One region of the Brevibacillus sp. AF8 genome, then DNA from elsewhere that is predicted to be linked to it. Evidence: predicted binding sites of a transcription regulator. Region 1 holds the regulator's gene; the other holds the start of a gene.
The links. The regulator Rex, encoded in region 1, represses fermentation and respiration genes when NADH is low (regulators of the CRP and FNR family bind a similar motif). The targets are predictions, from matches to a motif close to TTGTGAAATATTTCACAA.
Positions count from the first base shown of each region.

Region 2: KB186_RS25450 (cytochrome ubiquinol oxidase subunit I) is a predicted target of Rex. The motif match lies at 2,913-2,930, and genes of this name have one in related genera.

Region 1 covers NZ_JAGQDN010000002.1:410,159-418,145, forward strand. The annotation lists gene dinG (ATP-dependent DNA helicase DinG) at 1-2,079, shown strand, start outside; gene KB186_RS05185 (ComEC/Rec2 family competence protein) at 2,121-3,026, shown strand; gene KB186_RS05190 (redox-sensing transcriptional repressor Rex) at 3,042-3,665, shown strand; gene KB186_RS05195 (amidohydrolase) at 3,682-4,986, shown strand; gene KB186_RS05200 (hypothetical protein) at 5,050-5,229, opposite strand; gene KB186_RS05205 (hypothetical protein) at 5,363-6,064, shown strand; gene KB186_RS05210 (cell wall elongation regulator TseB-like domain-containing protein) at 6,094-6,573, shown strand; gene KB186_RS05215 (hypothetical protein) at 6,725-7,252, shown strand; gene KB186_RS05220 (AAA family ATPase) at 7,245-7,987, shown strand, end outside.
Region 2 covers NZ_JAGQDN010000027.1:40,363-48,349, reverse strand. The annotation lists gene cydD (thiol reductant ABC exporter subunit CydD) at 1-391, opposite strand, end outside; gene cydB (cytochrome d ubiquinol oxidase subunit II) at 391-1,404, opposite strand; gene KB186_RS25450 (cytochrome ubiquinol oxidase subunit I) at 1,394-2,809, opposite strand; gene KB186_RS25445 (hypothetical protein) at 3,201-3,956, opposite strand; gene KB186_RS25440 (sigma-70 family RNA polymerase sigma factor) at 3,946-4,530, opposite strand; gene KB186_RS25435 (hypothetical protein) at 4,659-5,054, shown strand; gene KB186_RS25430 (pentapeptide repeat-containing protein) at 5,124-5,990, opposite strand; gene spoIIP (stage II sporulation protein P) at 6,066-7,802, opposite strand.

The sequences.
Region 1 (7,987 bases):
CGTCGGGATGCTCAGGAAGCAATGATGCATGCCGTTTATGAGGCAATGGAGAATGGCGCCCATTTATTGGTAGAGGCAGGGACAGGTACGGGAAAATCATTAGCCTATCTCTTGCCGGGGATCATTTGGGCTCATTACAATCAGCAACAGCTGGTGGTCAGTACCAATACCATTCAATTGCAGGAACAGCTATTCCATAAGGAAATCGCTACCTTGCAGGAGTCGTTGCCGTTTTCGTTTACGGCTTCGACGCTAAAAGGCAGAGGAAACTACTTATGCTTGCGTAAATTTGAACAAGCCGTAGACGAACCTGTAGAAGGAAGCAGCCAAGAAATGCGCTTGGTCAAAGGACAGATGCTGACGTGGCTCACGCAAACCGTTACCGGTGACGTGGAAGAGCTAAGCATGCCTCCAAGTGGTCAACTGCTGTGGCAACAGGTAAAAAGTGATACGAGCTCTTGTTTGAATCGGGCTTGCCCGTGGTTTAGTCGCTGCTACTATTTCCAGGCGAAGGAACGGGCTCGCGATGTCGATGTCCTCATCGTCAATCACGCCCTATTCATCAGCGACTTGCAAGCGGAAAACAGAATCCTCCCTTCGTATGAAGTTGCTATCGTCGATGAGGCCCATCATTTGGAGGATGCAGCGACACAGCATTTAGGCAAGCAGTTTTCAACCACGCAGCTTCTTTTCTTGTTAGATCGTGCATCGGTTGAGGAGGGTGGGGCTATAGCCCGCTTCGCAGAAGAGCTGCAAAGCTGGATGCCAGCGGTACAAGAAGATGTCGCTGCCAAGCTTTTGGAGCTAAGAAAACAGTCCGCTGCCTTGCGAGAGAAAGCGCAGCAATGGACACAGCTCTTGTATGCATGGGCATCAGATCGTGCGGAGGAGACGACGGACGCTGGTCGTGAGACAGTACGATATCGGATCGAATCGTTTGTAGGTAAACACGAGAAGATACGCAAAGTAACCAAAAAGCTGATTGAAGGGATGACCGCATATGCAGCGGGCATCGAACAGCTTTTGCGAACGACTCCGCAAGAGGAAAAGCCTCCTTTTGCCGTACGCAGTCTACTGACAGATTTATTCGGTCTCATCAAAGACTGGCAGAACGCCGTGGAGCTGCTTCACTTCTTTTTACTTGAGCAGGATGCCGAGTATGTGTATTGGATGGAAGTAGAGTCCCGTACAGCTCGCAAGCAGGTTCATTTGTCAGCGGCACTCTTGAAGGTTGCCGACTCACTGGCAGAACCGCTTTTCGCACAAAAGCGGAGTCTGATTTTGACATCAGCCACTCTGACGGTCAAGAACAGCTTCTCCTACATCAAAAGCCAGTTTGGTCTCGACCAGCTTCCCGAGGAACGAGTGCGTACCTTGTCACTGCCATCGCCGTTTCATTATGAAGAGCAGGGGCTGCTGTTGATTCCATCTGATTTCCCTGCACCAGGCAAAGAGAGTGACCACACGTACTTGGAGGCGGTCATTCAAGGGTGTGTGGACGTCGTACTGGCTTCGAAAGGAAGGACGCTGATCCTGTTTACCTCCCATTCGATGCTTCGACTTGTTTACCAAGCGATGAAAGAACGACTGGGAGAGGCTCCAGAACCGTATACGTTATTCGGTCACGGGATTGATAGCAACAATCGGAGCAAGCTGGTGCGACTGTTCCGAAGCATGGAGAGAAGTGTGCTGCTTGGAACTAGCAGCTTCTGGGAAGGTGTCGATATCCAGGGAGAATGGCTGAGCAGTTTAGTTATTGTTCGCCTTCCGTTTGCTCCGCCGAATCATCCTGTCTATCAAGGAAGGGCAGAGCTTTTGAAGGCAGAAGGAAAAAACGCCTTTATGTCGTTGTCTCTTCCACAAGCCGTTCTACAATTTAAGCAAGGGGTGGGGCGATTAATTCGCCATCACTTGGATAGAGGGGTCGTGATCGTTTTCGACACGCGTGTGGTTGAGTCGAGATATGGACGCTCATTCCTTCAATCTTTGCCGCCATTTCAAATCGAAAGCGGTCCATGGCCAACTCTGCGAGAGCGCATAGAGCCATTCCTTAGTATGCAATCCCTGTCAGATTCATAAAATGAAGCAATAGTCTCATAGGGATTAAGGTGATAAAATAAATGTTATGGAAAAAAGAGTGGCGTTGGTGGATAGTAGTTCTGAGTGTGTTTTTCCTTTGCGCATGCTCGATTGATAGCCATTTGTATTTGCAAGAAGCAGCAGTGAAGATAGATGACCCGTTTGAAACCGAGACAGAACAGGAATTTTCGGGTCTCATAATCACCTACTTCGCACTTCCACAAGGTGAGAGTACGCTTTTGAGAATGCCAGGCGGTAAAACGATGCTGATTGATACGGGTACGTCAGAAGATTGGCCCGTTCTTTCAGCGCGCTTGGCAGAGCTCAAGATTACACGGCTCGATTATGTGGTGTTAACGAACGACCAGCCGGAATATATGGGAGGCTACGCTTCATTGAGCCAACAAGTGCTCATCGATGCTGTCATTTTGCCAAAGCTGATCGCACCATCCATTCGGCATGTCGTGCTGCTTCGCTCCAACCAAAAGCAGATGGAAGCAGAGCAAGGACAAGTACTCACTCTTGACCAAGAAATCTCCATGGAAGTATTGCTTCCGGATGAACCGTTATTTTTATCGCCTCAGAACAATTCTCTTGTTTTTCGATTGACGCACGGTCAACTGCGATTTTTGTTTATGAGTGCCGTGAATGAAAAAGCAGAGGAGCGACTGTTGGAACGGCAAAATGACAAACTGAAGGCGGAAGTGCTAAAGGTAGCCGGTCAGGGAAGCAATCAGGGATCTTCACAACCGTTTCTGACGCAGGTCGATCCTCAGGTCGCCATTATTCAGACAGGCCGATCACGGGATCAAATGAAAGACGGTCAGACGGAGGTCATGGAGCGTTTGGGTGAGTCATGGGCCGAGACATACGTTACCAGCCACGACGGTTCCATTACCATTTTATCGAATGGAAAAGAATATCGGATTTTGAAGCAAAAGAATTAGGGGGGAAGACCGAACGTGGCAAAACACGAAAAGATTTCAGAAGCGGTCGTCCGTCGTTTGCCGATTTATCTGCGTTACCTCAGTTATTTGCAGCAAGTTGAGGTGACCACCGTTTCCTCCCAACAGATGGGCAAGAATCTTGATGTGAATCCTGCCCAAATCAGAAAAGATCTTGCAGCTTTTGGTGATTTTGGAAAAAAGGGAATCGGCTATGATGTCGATTATCTGGTGGAAAAAATACGTGAAATCCTGAAGCTAACGGATGAAATCCGTGTCGCTTTGGTCGGAGCTGGGCATTTGGGCCATGCCATCAGTAACTACAACGCTTATTTGAAAGATAACATGCGGATTGCGGCCATCTTTGACAATAATCCAGAGAAGCAGGGCAAAAAAGTCGCAGGTATACCGATTCAGCCTTTATCAGAGCTGGAAGAGACAATCGTTAAAAAGCAAATCAAGCTGGCGATTATTACGGTACCGGCCCCTGCAGCGCAATCCGTATGTGATCAGTTGACTCAAGCGGGTATCAGGGGGATCTTGAATTTTGCCCCTACGACGATTCGCGCAGGAAAGGATGTTCGCATTCACTATGCGGACGTGACGTCCAACCTGCAAAGCTTGGCCTACTACTTGACATAAGAATGGAGTGTATACTATGAAAAAGACGATCCTCATTCACGCAACAGTCATTACCGTTAACGATACGAATGAAGTCATTTACGATGGTGCCGTAGCATTCGAAGGCAACAAGATTACGTATGTGGGCCCAACTCCTGAGGACCTGTCGGAAGCGGGATACGATGAAGTTATCGATCAAAAAGGAGACTACATACTGCCTGGGTTAATCAACACGCATGGACATGCTGGTATGTCCCTCCTACGTGGTTATGCAGATGATTTGCCGCTACAACAATGGCTGGAAGACAAAATGTGGCCATTGGAGGCGCAATTCACGGGTGACACAGTAAAATGGGGTACCCAACTGTCGCTTATTGAGATGATTCGTACCGGAACTACCACGTTTGTGGATATGTATGACCATATGGATGTTGTGGCGAAGGAAGTCGATGCAGCTGGAATGCGTGCCCGCCTTTGCCGAGGAATGATCGGTCTGTGCTCCGAAGAAGAACGTCAAACAAAGCTGAAGGACGCGACACTTTTTGCAAAAGAATGGCATAATCAGGCAGACGGACGTATTACCGTCATGATGGCACCGCATGCGCCGTATACCTGCTCGCCAGAATTTATTACCCAAATTATCGAAAAAGCTGATGAGTTGTCCTTGCCGCTTCATATCCATATGTCAGAAACCGCTTGGGAAGTCGGTCAAAACGAGAAGGACTACGGACTGCGTCCAGTCGCTCACTTGGAAAAGCTGGGTATGTTCAATCGCCCAACACTCGTCGCGCACGCTGTTCACCTAACGGATGAAGAAATCGACATTTTGGCAAAATACAACGTGAGAGTTTCTCATAATGTAGTCAGCAACTTGAAGCTGGCAAGCGGTGTTGCGCCTGTTCCGAAAATGTTGGCAAAAGGCGTAAGCGTATCGCTCGGTACAGACAGCTCAGCAAGTAACAACAATTTGAATCTGTTCGAAGAATTGAAGCTCGCTGCGATTCTGCACAAAGGTGTGAACAACGATCCAGTAGCAGTTCCAGCAGAGGAAGCGCTTCGCATGGCTACCCGTTATGGCGCAGAAGGGGTATTCCAAGAAGAAACGCTTGGAAGCATTGAAGTAGGCAAGCAAGCTGACTTGATCGTGATGGATAGCCATCAAGCCCATTTCCACCCGGCGCACCAACCGATTTCACACGTGGTGTACGCAGCAAATGGACGAGATGTGAAAGATACGATTGTAGCGGGTAAATTCTTGATGCGTAATCATAAGCTGTTGACCATCGATGAGGAGCGCGCGATTTACGAAGCGAACCGCGTATTCCAAACGTTAAAACGGTAAAAGGCTCCTGTCAGGTGGGGGACAGGAGTAAGGCAGTGCAGGTGTAGGTAGGGGAATTGGATACTACGACGTTCCGTTGTTCATTTTTGCCACAGCTTTTGTCAGGAGATGATGGCGAAAATGAAGAGTGGGTGTGTGCGACCATTGACGCAAGGGAGACGACAATCCTGCCCAGGAGACGCGATATTCCTGTAACAGAAACCCAAGTATGTCAGGAGATGTAGTTTGTTGCGAAGATGTCACGCGCTCACCTCCTCGGGGTGTATGTGTAGTATGACCGCCCGACCTTAAGCTATGATTAGCAACTTTTCCGTGTCGTTCTAAAACCTTCCCGTATAGCATAGGCTAAAGACAAAAATGGGACAGGGGGGACGACATGTACATCCGGCCCAAATTGCTGTGGTGGCTCATTCCTATCCTACTCGGTCTATTTCTCCTGGGGATTGTATTGGGGACAGTAAGTCGATCAGCCAATACAGGCAGCACGGATCCTGCGTCTGCGGTCAGACAAACAACAGGAACGGGGCAGACGACGACGGTAGCGGAGCTTTTGGAGCAGATTACGCAGGACGAGGAACGCTCATTTCTGGTTTACATGAAGGATCAGACCTTACATGGGCGATTTCAAAATGAGCAATTTCAGCTCGCAGGAGAAATCGGTGGCCACCAGCTTGAAATAGCCAGAAAAGATGGGCAGCCAGTTTCGGTTCGAATTGATGGCCAGATACAGGACCATGCTGCACTGCCGTATGCGCTGTTCACCCCGTATGAGCACGCAGTATTGCTCAAGGGAGTTATGCAATCCGTTCGTCCTGAACGCCTTGAAGATACTGCGGGGCAAGGATGGAGTGGATATCGGATTGCGGTTCCACCTGAGAAAGTCTCTTCGTTATTATCGATGTGGCTAGGTCCATCCTTCCCTTTTCATGATTTGACTTCGAATGTAACGAACGGAATGAAAGTCAATTACCAACTATGGTACGAGTCAACTACGGGGCAGCTTCGTCAACTGGAGCTGGATTTGCAAATACAAACGGCAGTTGGAGTGAAGAGAGACCAGCTTCGATTCCGATTGTAATGTCAGCCACGTAAAGGAGTTACTTTGCTGTGTTAGTACGAATTATCCTATCAATCGTTGCCGTCATTTTACTTACGGGAGCTGGGTTCGCCTATCACCTGACGGCTTCTGTAGCAGGGGAACGCAATCAATTTGAGGAAACCGTTCGTCAGTGGGTCCAGGATCGCACAACGATCACGGAGATTGAATCCATTGATGAATATCGAGGCAAGGAGAGCTACGCTGTCGTCATTGGGAAAAATAAGGCGGGGACACAAGTTGTAGCTTGGATGACCGATCAGAAAGTTAGCTTTGATCGAATGGATCTTGCTGTTCCCAAAAAGAATGTAGAAGAGGCGGTTTATAAGTCCTTCCCACAATCAGAGATCACTCATTTGGTTCCTGGTCTCGAAAACGATAAGAAATTTTGGGAAGTCACTGTAAAAGACAAAGACGGTCGTTATCACTACATTCACTATGATCTATTCACGGGCGCTCTGTTAACCTCATACGTGCTCGCGCCAACCTGAGACGCTTGCATACGACAGGCCTTTTCCTTATGGGAGAAGGCCTGTTTGGCATTCCATCCAACATCTGTATAAGAAATTGATATACTCATATGATATACTTTGGATGTTGCTTAGAGAGAAAACGAGAACGATATTTATGGGGGGAGTAGCCGTGCAGTTGAAAAAGAGCGCAATAGGATTATCTTTGGTGGCAACATTGGCACTCCTGTTCGGAGGATGGTTCTTGTACCAAAAGATGGAGATTGAGGAGCCAATCCGTGCAGAAATTGGCCAAATGCAGTCCGCAACATTGGGCAATTTGGAGATCAGCAAAGATAAAATTCAAATAGATGTAACTGTTACAAAACCAGACACATTTCCAGCAGAATATCGAAATCTGCTAACGGAAACACAAAAGATCGCAGGTGAAAAAGAAGTGGTCATTGACATCGACAATCAGTCGACAGCGATGGACGATATTTGGCAAAGCGGTCAATTTGTGTTTACCGAAGCAGTGGAGTTGCATGAGTATAGCCGCATTCCAGCTCTCGTGGCACAATGGAAAAAAGGGAATCAACTCGACGAAGCATCTGCATCGATGGATGACGAAAACATTTATGTTTATTTGAAAAAAGGAACGGAGGATTTTTACACCATCATACCTCGTTCCATTGAAAAAGAGGTGAAGGCACGTGCGTAAGGAAGTACTGATCGGCGTCGTACCTGCACTGTTGATTTTTCTTGTTTTTCTAGGTGTAAACATTACCCCATTTTTGGTGTTCGGAGTCGTACTGGGTGCGCTTTACTTTCTGGTCATCCGTCAGCAAAATGGACAAGGCGGAAATGTCGCCCTCGGTGGGAAAAGAAAAATAAACAAGCATGAGCTGCCGAAATCGGACGTGCAGTTTGCCGATATCGGTGGACAGGAACGCGCCAAAAAAGAGCTGAAGGAATCGCTTGATTTTCTCGTGTATAAGGACAAAATTGAGCAGTACGGGATTCGTCCGATCAAAGGTGTTCTTTTGACAGGTCCTCCTGGTACGGGTAAGACACTGATGGCGAAAGCAGCAGCGAACTATACAAATTCTGCTTTTGTAGCGGCATCAGGTTCGCAGTTTGTAGAGATGTATGTCGGTGTCGGTGCACAACGCGTCCGTGAATTGTTTCAGGAAGCGAAGGCATTAGCAGAGAAAAATGGGCAAGACAGCGCGATTATTTTTATCGATGAGATCGATGTCGTCGGTGGAAAAAGGGACGGTCAACAGCAGCGGGAATACGATCAAACCTTGAATCAACTCTTGACGGAGATGGATGGTGTGGCTACGACCGACAAGCCGCGGGTTTTGGTCATGGCTGCTACGAACCGGAAGGACATGCTCGACGCAGCGCTGTTGCGACCTGGTCGTTTTGACCGTCATATTAGCGTTGATCTTCC
Region 2 (7,987 bases), on a different contig from region 1:
CAGACAACTCCAGGTAGGTACGTACACGATCTACACCTTCCAAGACAAGCGTAACAAGCTTTCCGCTTCCTTCACTGGCTGCAAAACGTGGACCACGCTCGAACAATCGGGATAAAACTCGCCCTTGCAAAGACTCACTGGAGGCTTCAGCAAAACGACCAGCGATTTTCTTTTGCAGCCAAACGATGGTATGACGAGCGGCTATCATGACCAAAAACAGGGCAAGCGACTGATACGCCATATGAACCGCTTGACCTTCAAACAAGATCGAGATCGACTTCGCCAAAAACACTGCCTGACCGATAATCGCCGCACTTTGCAGGAGGGAAAGACCGGCTAGCAGCAGCATAACCGGTCGGATTCCTTGTAATCGGAACAATTCCTTGTCCATTAATACTCCAAATGATCCTTTTCAGTGACTCGTTTGTGGAAAACGAAGTAGCTCCAAACCTGATAGGCTAGCACGAACGGTAAAAGCACTGCTGCAACAATGGTCATTGCTTTTAACGTGTATGGACTCGAAGCTGCATTATAAAGGGTCAAATCAAACGCGCTATCAATCGTGCTGACCATCACCCGTGGGAACAAACCGATAAACATCGAGACGAATGTCAACAGGATCATCGCGCCTGTCATCCCGAAAGCCCAACCTTCCCTGCCTTGTCTCAGGTAGTGACGAGCCAGTACAAAGGCGATAACACCTAAGAGTGTGGCTGCTGTCAACAATACACCCTGACGTTCAAACAGATCGGTTACCTTGAATGTCCACCCTACAAGCACTGCCATGAGAACCGCTTGCACAGGCAACAGCTTTGCTGCCAGTACACGTGATTTTTCACGCAGCTCGCCCACAGTGCGCAACGAGATAAAGTTCAGACCGTGTAGCAAGCATAATCCCGTGACTGTCACACCTGCCCACAACGAGTATCCATTCACAATATCAGAGAAGCCCGCAGTCATTTCCATATTTTGATCAATCGGCACACCCTTCACCAGGCTGGCAAACACCATTCCAAACAACATCGGCGGTACAAAGCTTCCAATCAGAATCGCTGCGTCCCACGTCTTTTTCCAAGCCTCGCCTTTCCCTTTGCCTCTAAATTCAAATGCTACCCCTCGCCCAATCAACGCAAGCAGAATTAGCGTAAGCACGAGATAATAGCCGCTAAACATCGTGGAATACCACTCTGGGAACGCTGCGAACATCGCACCAGCGGCTGTAATCAGCCACACTTCATTGGCATCCCAGAACGGGCCAATCGTATTGATCAGAACCCGGGTTTGCAAATCATTTCGTGAGAGCAGGCGCGTCGCCATGCCGACACCAAAGTCGAAGCCTTCGAGAAAGAAAAATCCGGTAAACAGAACGGCAATGAGCAGGAACCACAGTTCATTAAGCCCCATAACGTTCACTCCTTACACGATCAAATGGATCTTGAAGCTGTACATTCTCTACTTCCTCATGACTATCCAATTCCGGCCCTTTTTTGGCCACACGAGCAAACAGATAAGCCAAGAGGCACAGCAGGATAAGATAAATCGTCGTGAAGGCGATGAGAGAGAACCATACCGCTCCTGTGCTAATGCTTGGGGAAACCGAATCTTCAACACGCAACAGCCCGAATACCGTCCATGGCTGACGACCTACCTCCGTCATGATCCACCCAGCCGAGTTTGCGATGAATGGCAACGAGATACCCGCAACCATCAACTGCATGAACCGCTTGTTTGGCTGTTCCAGCTTTTTGCGCAAAGCGAGATATGCCCCGTACAAAGCCAGCAAAATCATGGCACTACCGCCCGCTACCATGATGCGGAAGCTCCAGAAGGTCGTCCGAACTGGGGGAATATAGTTTCCTGGACCGTAAGTTTTCTCATACTCCGCCTGCAACTCCAACATGCCCGGGACAGAACCTGAAAGTGAGTTGTACGTCAGAACACTAAGCAAATATGGAATTTTTATTTCAAAGCCGTTTTCTTGTTTTTCTGGATCAATCGTTGCAAAAACCGTCCAAGGAGCCGGGTCCGCGCTTGTTTCCCACAGCCCTTCGCTCGCTGCCATTTTCATCGGTTGGGTAGCAACCAAATATTGTGCCTGACCATGACCGAATTGAGCAATCGCAAGCGAGGAAATCAATGCTACCACGATCGCAATTTTGAAAGATTGCGCAAAGAATGTAACGTCTTGTTTTTTCAATAGCTTCCAAGCACTGATACCTGCTACCAGAAAGGCTCCTGTCGCAAATGCCGCAAATACGGTATGCGGGAATTCATATAGTAATTGTCCATTGGTAAGAAGAGCGAAGAAATCGACCATCTCTGCTCGTCCGTTATTGATTGCGAAGCCGACTGGCTGCTGCATGAACGAGTTGGCTGCAAGAATCCAAAGAGCCGAAAGAATCGTTCCAATGGATACGAGCCAAATACATGCGAGATGCACACCTTTGGACAAGCGATCCCAACCGAATACCCATAGTCCAATAAAAGTCGATTCGAGGAAGAATGCCAAGAGAGCCTCAATCGCTAGCGGTGTTCCAAATACGTCGCCGACGAATCGTGAGAAATCTGACCAGTTCATCCCAAATTGGAACTCCTGCATAATCCCTGTCACAATCCCGACAGCAAAATTTATGAGCAAAAAGGTTCCCCAAAACTTGGCCATTTTTTTGTACAAGTCATTCTTTTTTACCACATACATCGTTTCCATAATGGCTACTAATAAGGACAGCCCGATGGAAATCGGCACAAAAACAAAATGAAAGATCGTTGTTATCGCAAATTGAAGTCGTCCCAAATCCACTATATCCATGTACAAGATCCCTTTCTATTCGCGTTTTGGCCTTTATGTACCGGAATTATACCAGTGGGGAAATCCGCATTTATTACGGCTTTGTGAAAAATATCACAAATATATGTGAAAAAATTCACAAATAATTCTCTCTCCTGTAACCCCCTTTTCGCATTCACCTTCGTGAGAGAGTTTTTTGTTTTACCCTGTATATTTCCGGTCATGTGTAATTGTAGCAGGACTTTTGACCCTAGAGGGTGTCCGATTCGTTACATGATTTTTAACACTCTGTGACGGCAGATACAAAAATGGGCCCCGTTACAAGGCCCATCTTGAGTGGAATACCCAGATGATCCCCGACCTCGAAAAATCGAAGTCGGTGTGCCTGGGTACGTGGTTAAGTGACAACTGCTTATTTTTTGACGGATTTCGTTGACAAGGATTCGATGATGTTGCCGATAGTCGCAGCATCGAAGCTCTTCTCTGCCATCTGATACAACTCGTACGTGAATCCTTCATGTTCCCAAATCACGATCCCGTTGGCGAAATACACCTTTTTCCCGCCAATGGTTTCGATCTTGACACCCTCTGTCGTGCTGATGCCGTTTTCGCCACCGGTTGAAATCAGCAAGGAAATAAACTCTTTCTCTTTTTTATACTGAACTTCTACCATATGCTCGCCTTGAACGACCGCGTTCACATAGGAATAATGCTCTGATAACCATGTCGGTGCGGGAAAGTCCATTTTGCTGGCTGCGCGTGCTTCTTCCAATGTCATCTGTGGGGGGGCCTTGGGTTCTACAGGTATCTCGATTACTTGGGAATTGGACTGAGTAGCAGGCTGTTCTTTATCGTATTGGGTAATTTCCATGTTCCCGACCTGAAAGCGTGCCAAGATCGTCTGGAGCATTTCTTGGGCAAACGATGTAGTCGAAAATGCGCCTAAAAGGCAAACAACAGCAACAGCACTAACTGAGACAGCTTTCCATTTATTCGTTTTCATAGAGATCCCGTCCTTTTTCCTATCATGTAATTGTATGTTTCCTGATTCCAATTTGAATTTCAGCCGATTGTATATGCTGGCTTTTGGAGTGGCGTCATCTAATTCCAGATCAGTAAGCAAGTCGGTGAGTTCACGAAAATCGTTTAGATCATGCTCACTCTTCATAGCGGAAGCCCCCTTTTTGCAATTCCATTTGCAGCTTTTTCAAGCATCTGTAGAGAACGACGCCAATATTTGAACCACTGACACCAAGAAGTTCTGCAATTTCCGCGTTTTTAAGACCAGCCGCATATTTCATGGCGATGATATTGCGTTCCTTGTCACTCAGCTTGGCCAGTGCTTGAAATAAGGCTTGATGATTATCGTCGCGGATCACAATGTCCTCCGGTGACGACTTCGGCAAGACCAGATTCAGAATCGAATCCAATGAAAAGCTGATCCTTTTCTTCTGTAAGCGAAAGTAATCTGTTACTGCATTTCTGGCGATCGCAAACAACCAAACCTCAAAGTTTGATTTATCCGGCGAGAAGCTGCTGTATTTTGAAATCACCATTTCAAACACATGACTGCATATTTCTTCCGCTGTGTAGTGATTATTGATACGATAGCAAATATATTTGTAGACGCGCTTATAGTACGCACCATAAATTTGAGTAAAAGTTTCGGTCGACATGCTTTCCGCTTGCTTTTCGTGTTCTTCTTTATGGCAGATGCCTGTGTTCACTTGGGCAATCTCCAATTACTTCCCCTCCCTTCTGGATGGAATAAACAAATTGCGCAATTTGTTTGGTTGTGAGCCTCACGCTAGTTAATACGGCAAAAGTAGAATTGTATTAACAACCATTTTTAAAGAACGGAGGAAATGACATGTGGACACCCTATGAAGAAATAAGGAAGCATCCCGCTGATTTTCGAGTAAAATATCGATTTTACTCGGAAAATGAAGGCGGCAGAAAGGTGACACCGTTTCAAGGCTATCGAAGTGATTTTTCTTACGAGGGAGATGACATAAGCCTAACAGGCATCTTTGCCATCCATCCTGAATTTGAAGATGATCACGGAGAAATCATTTTAGATAACACAAGCCCTGTTCCTACAGAAGGAACTGCACGCATGCGGATTCTTTTCCCCCAGATGCGTAAAGAGGTCCACACAAAAAGAATGGAGCTTGGGGTGATCGGATATTTTATGGAAGGTTCGAGAAGAGTAGGAGTAGTCGAAGTAATAGAAATAGTTGGGTTGCATTCCAATCCAGACTCGTAATCTTGGAGGGAACCATATAACTTGAGAAAAAGCAGGCTGTCAACGAATGACACCCTGCTTTTGATTCTTTTATTTAGCCCAGTGCGGCGGACGCGTAAACAACGGTGGCAGCTTGGTGCTGGCATCACCCTTCGCCGCGTTGAGCTGAACCTGCGTGAGAAACAACGTTTCCGTCAAGTTCGCTCCGCTCACATCTGTATCGCGAAAATCTGCACCAATGAGGTCGGCTCCCCGCAAATCCGCTCCTCTCAGATCAGCAGCAATCAAATAAGCCCCGCGTAATTGGGTGCCTCGTAAATCAGCGCCTTTGAGCTTGGCACCAATGAGATCAGCTCCTCGACCATAGGATTTTCCTTGCTTGCCCCCTTTGTACTTGGTAACCGCGTCCTTGCGTACCAATTCACTTGTCTGTAGCAATAGTTCATTTACTTTTGCTCGATGAAGTGCGATGTCCAGCTTCAGGATATCCTCAGGACTCTGATCCGTCAGGCGCTGCGTCTCCTCCATTGCTTCCTTCAATGCAGGATGGAGCGGCTCGGCAGCTTGCTTGGTCAACGCATCCGTTATATACCAGAGCAGCTCGTGAAGCTGCCACATGATCGGAAATACTTCGTACATTTGCTTCGCTGATCCGGGTTCTTTCCGCCAATCTTGACCGCCATAAGTGACTTGAGACACCTTTTGACCAGCTCCAAAGCAATCGTAGACCGTACAACCGCGAAAGCCGATGTCTCTCAGCTTTGTGTGAACACCGCACCGGAAGTCTGCCTGTAAGTTACTACAGGGCTTGCCTGCGTCTTTATTGATGGCAAAGTCAGAGGAAGCAGCAAAAGGCAATGCCACACAGCACAAGCCAAAGCAGCTTTCACAGTCACCTTGAAGATGACTGAGACTGTTATCGTAAGTCGATTGTATGTGTTCTTGATGCGTAGCCATATAAATGATCCTCCCGGAAAAAAACACGATTCTCTCGCGCGTGGCGATAAGAATCGTGCTACTTTTATTAACCGTTTAATTGAATGCGATTTGAGATTCGATCAGGTAATTCCCGAAAACTTCGGCAAAGGCTTCTGCTGTATTATAGCCTTCTTCCAAGGTGTTGTTCGTACCGCCGAATTCCAAAAGCAGGGCGCCCTCGGAAATGGACTGATTGTACACCCCGTTTCCTTGATTTGAACCTTTCAGGATAATCCCCCGCGACAATCCGGGATAAGAGGCTTCCAGACGGGCGTTCAGCTCTTCCGCCAGCTTTTTGTTCGCCAGATGGTTCGGGTTCGCTGTTCCGATTACAAACAGCATCCGGGAATAGGTTTTGCCATTGATCGTGATCGCTACCTTGCTGCGTGGCTCATCACTGTCCCGATGAATATCGAAAATGTACTGCAAGTGCGGACTGGTTGCAGCCGCTGCCGCTACCGCCTTGTACGACTCGGTATAAGACATCGAGTAGCTTTTATTTTGTTCCCTCAATCTCTGAGCGAAATCGTCCTGGCTCGCCATTGCCGAAATGCCTCTTGCTTGGAGTAGTTCGCCCAGCCGTTTCCCAACAAGCGTGATGTTAATCTCTGGATCATCTACCGAGCTCCCTTGTTGGTTCCGTGCAACATTTCGCCAAGACTCACGGTTATGGGTGTGATAGATATACACTTTCTCGTTTCCAATCATCCCACTGTTGTACTCGTACGTTGCTCCTGTCGGTGGCAGAGTACCAGCTGGTTGAATCTTCTCTACGATCCACCCCGCGATGTAGGCGGTCGAATTGTCTGCCAGTCTGATGAGGTACCAGTCTCCTACTGTTTGCACAACCGGGAATACTTGTCCGGGTTGAACATTTCCAATTATGGCATGTTCGGTTGAGGGACCGTTGCGGATATTGGAATCAGGATTTTTGACACGAACCTGTAGTTCTTGTACAGAGGGCGGCGGTGTTGTTGGCAAAGTCGCTGGTACCCCCGGTGTTGAACTCGGCAGTGATGGAGCTGTCCCCGTCTGTTCCATTGGTTTGAAAATATAGGCATAGGTACCGTTGAAGTTGATGGTATACCAACCATTTGCATATCCGTAATGGTTGATCGTCATCCCGCCATGAATTTGACCAATGACGGTACCAAGAATATCTGGCTGCGCATAAACTTCATAGCCTTCCGTCAATACGATTGTCCCTTGTTCGAATCCACTCCCTGTATTGGATGGGACTACAGGAGGGGGCGGTGCTGGAATTGTTGTCGGATCCGGGATTTGTGCTGGTACCTGTGGTGGTTTTGGTGGTGGTGGTGCCGCTGTCTCCGTCAAGTAATTGGCTTTCACCCAGCCGTTCTTTTGATCAGACAGCTTAATTTGTGCCCAATCCCCCTGCTTTCTCATTTGCAAAAACACACCGTTTTTGTCGATGATCTGCAAAATTTGTGCAGTGGCATTTGGTTCTGCCCGAACATTCAGCATATCCACATTGCTTTTGACATATTTGATCTGTGGAACTTCTATCATCTTCACATACTTATTATTGACCCATCCGGTATTGCCGTTCGGCAGCTTTACCTGGGTCCAATCTTTTTGCTGTTTGGTGATTGGCAACCGCGTCGCTTTTTTGAGGGTTGCGACGATCTGGGTAGTCGTACCTGGCTCGCTTCGAATATTTAACTGATCGACCGCCACTTCTACATGGGTGGCCGCTCGCGCAATGGACAGAGGCATCAGCAAAATCAGGAAGAAAACAGCTAGCAAGCTGACATTTACTCGTAAAAGCAAGTTCCTCGTTCCCCTCTGTTTTTCTCTTATTTTTGGAAAATCCAGCTAATAGAAAGAACTTCTCGATTCGTCCCCATATTCCTTCATGTTTTGACATCTTTTGCTGTCAAAACAGTAATAACGTCACGATTATTCTATCTCCTGAAAATATTGACGTTTTTGCTAGAAAAAAGTTACAGAAAAAA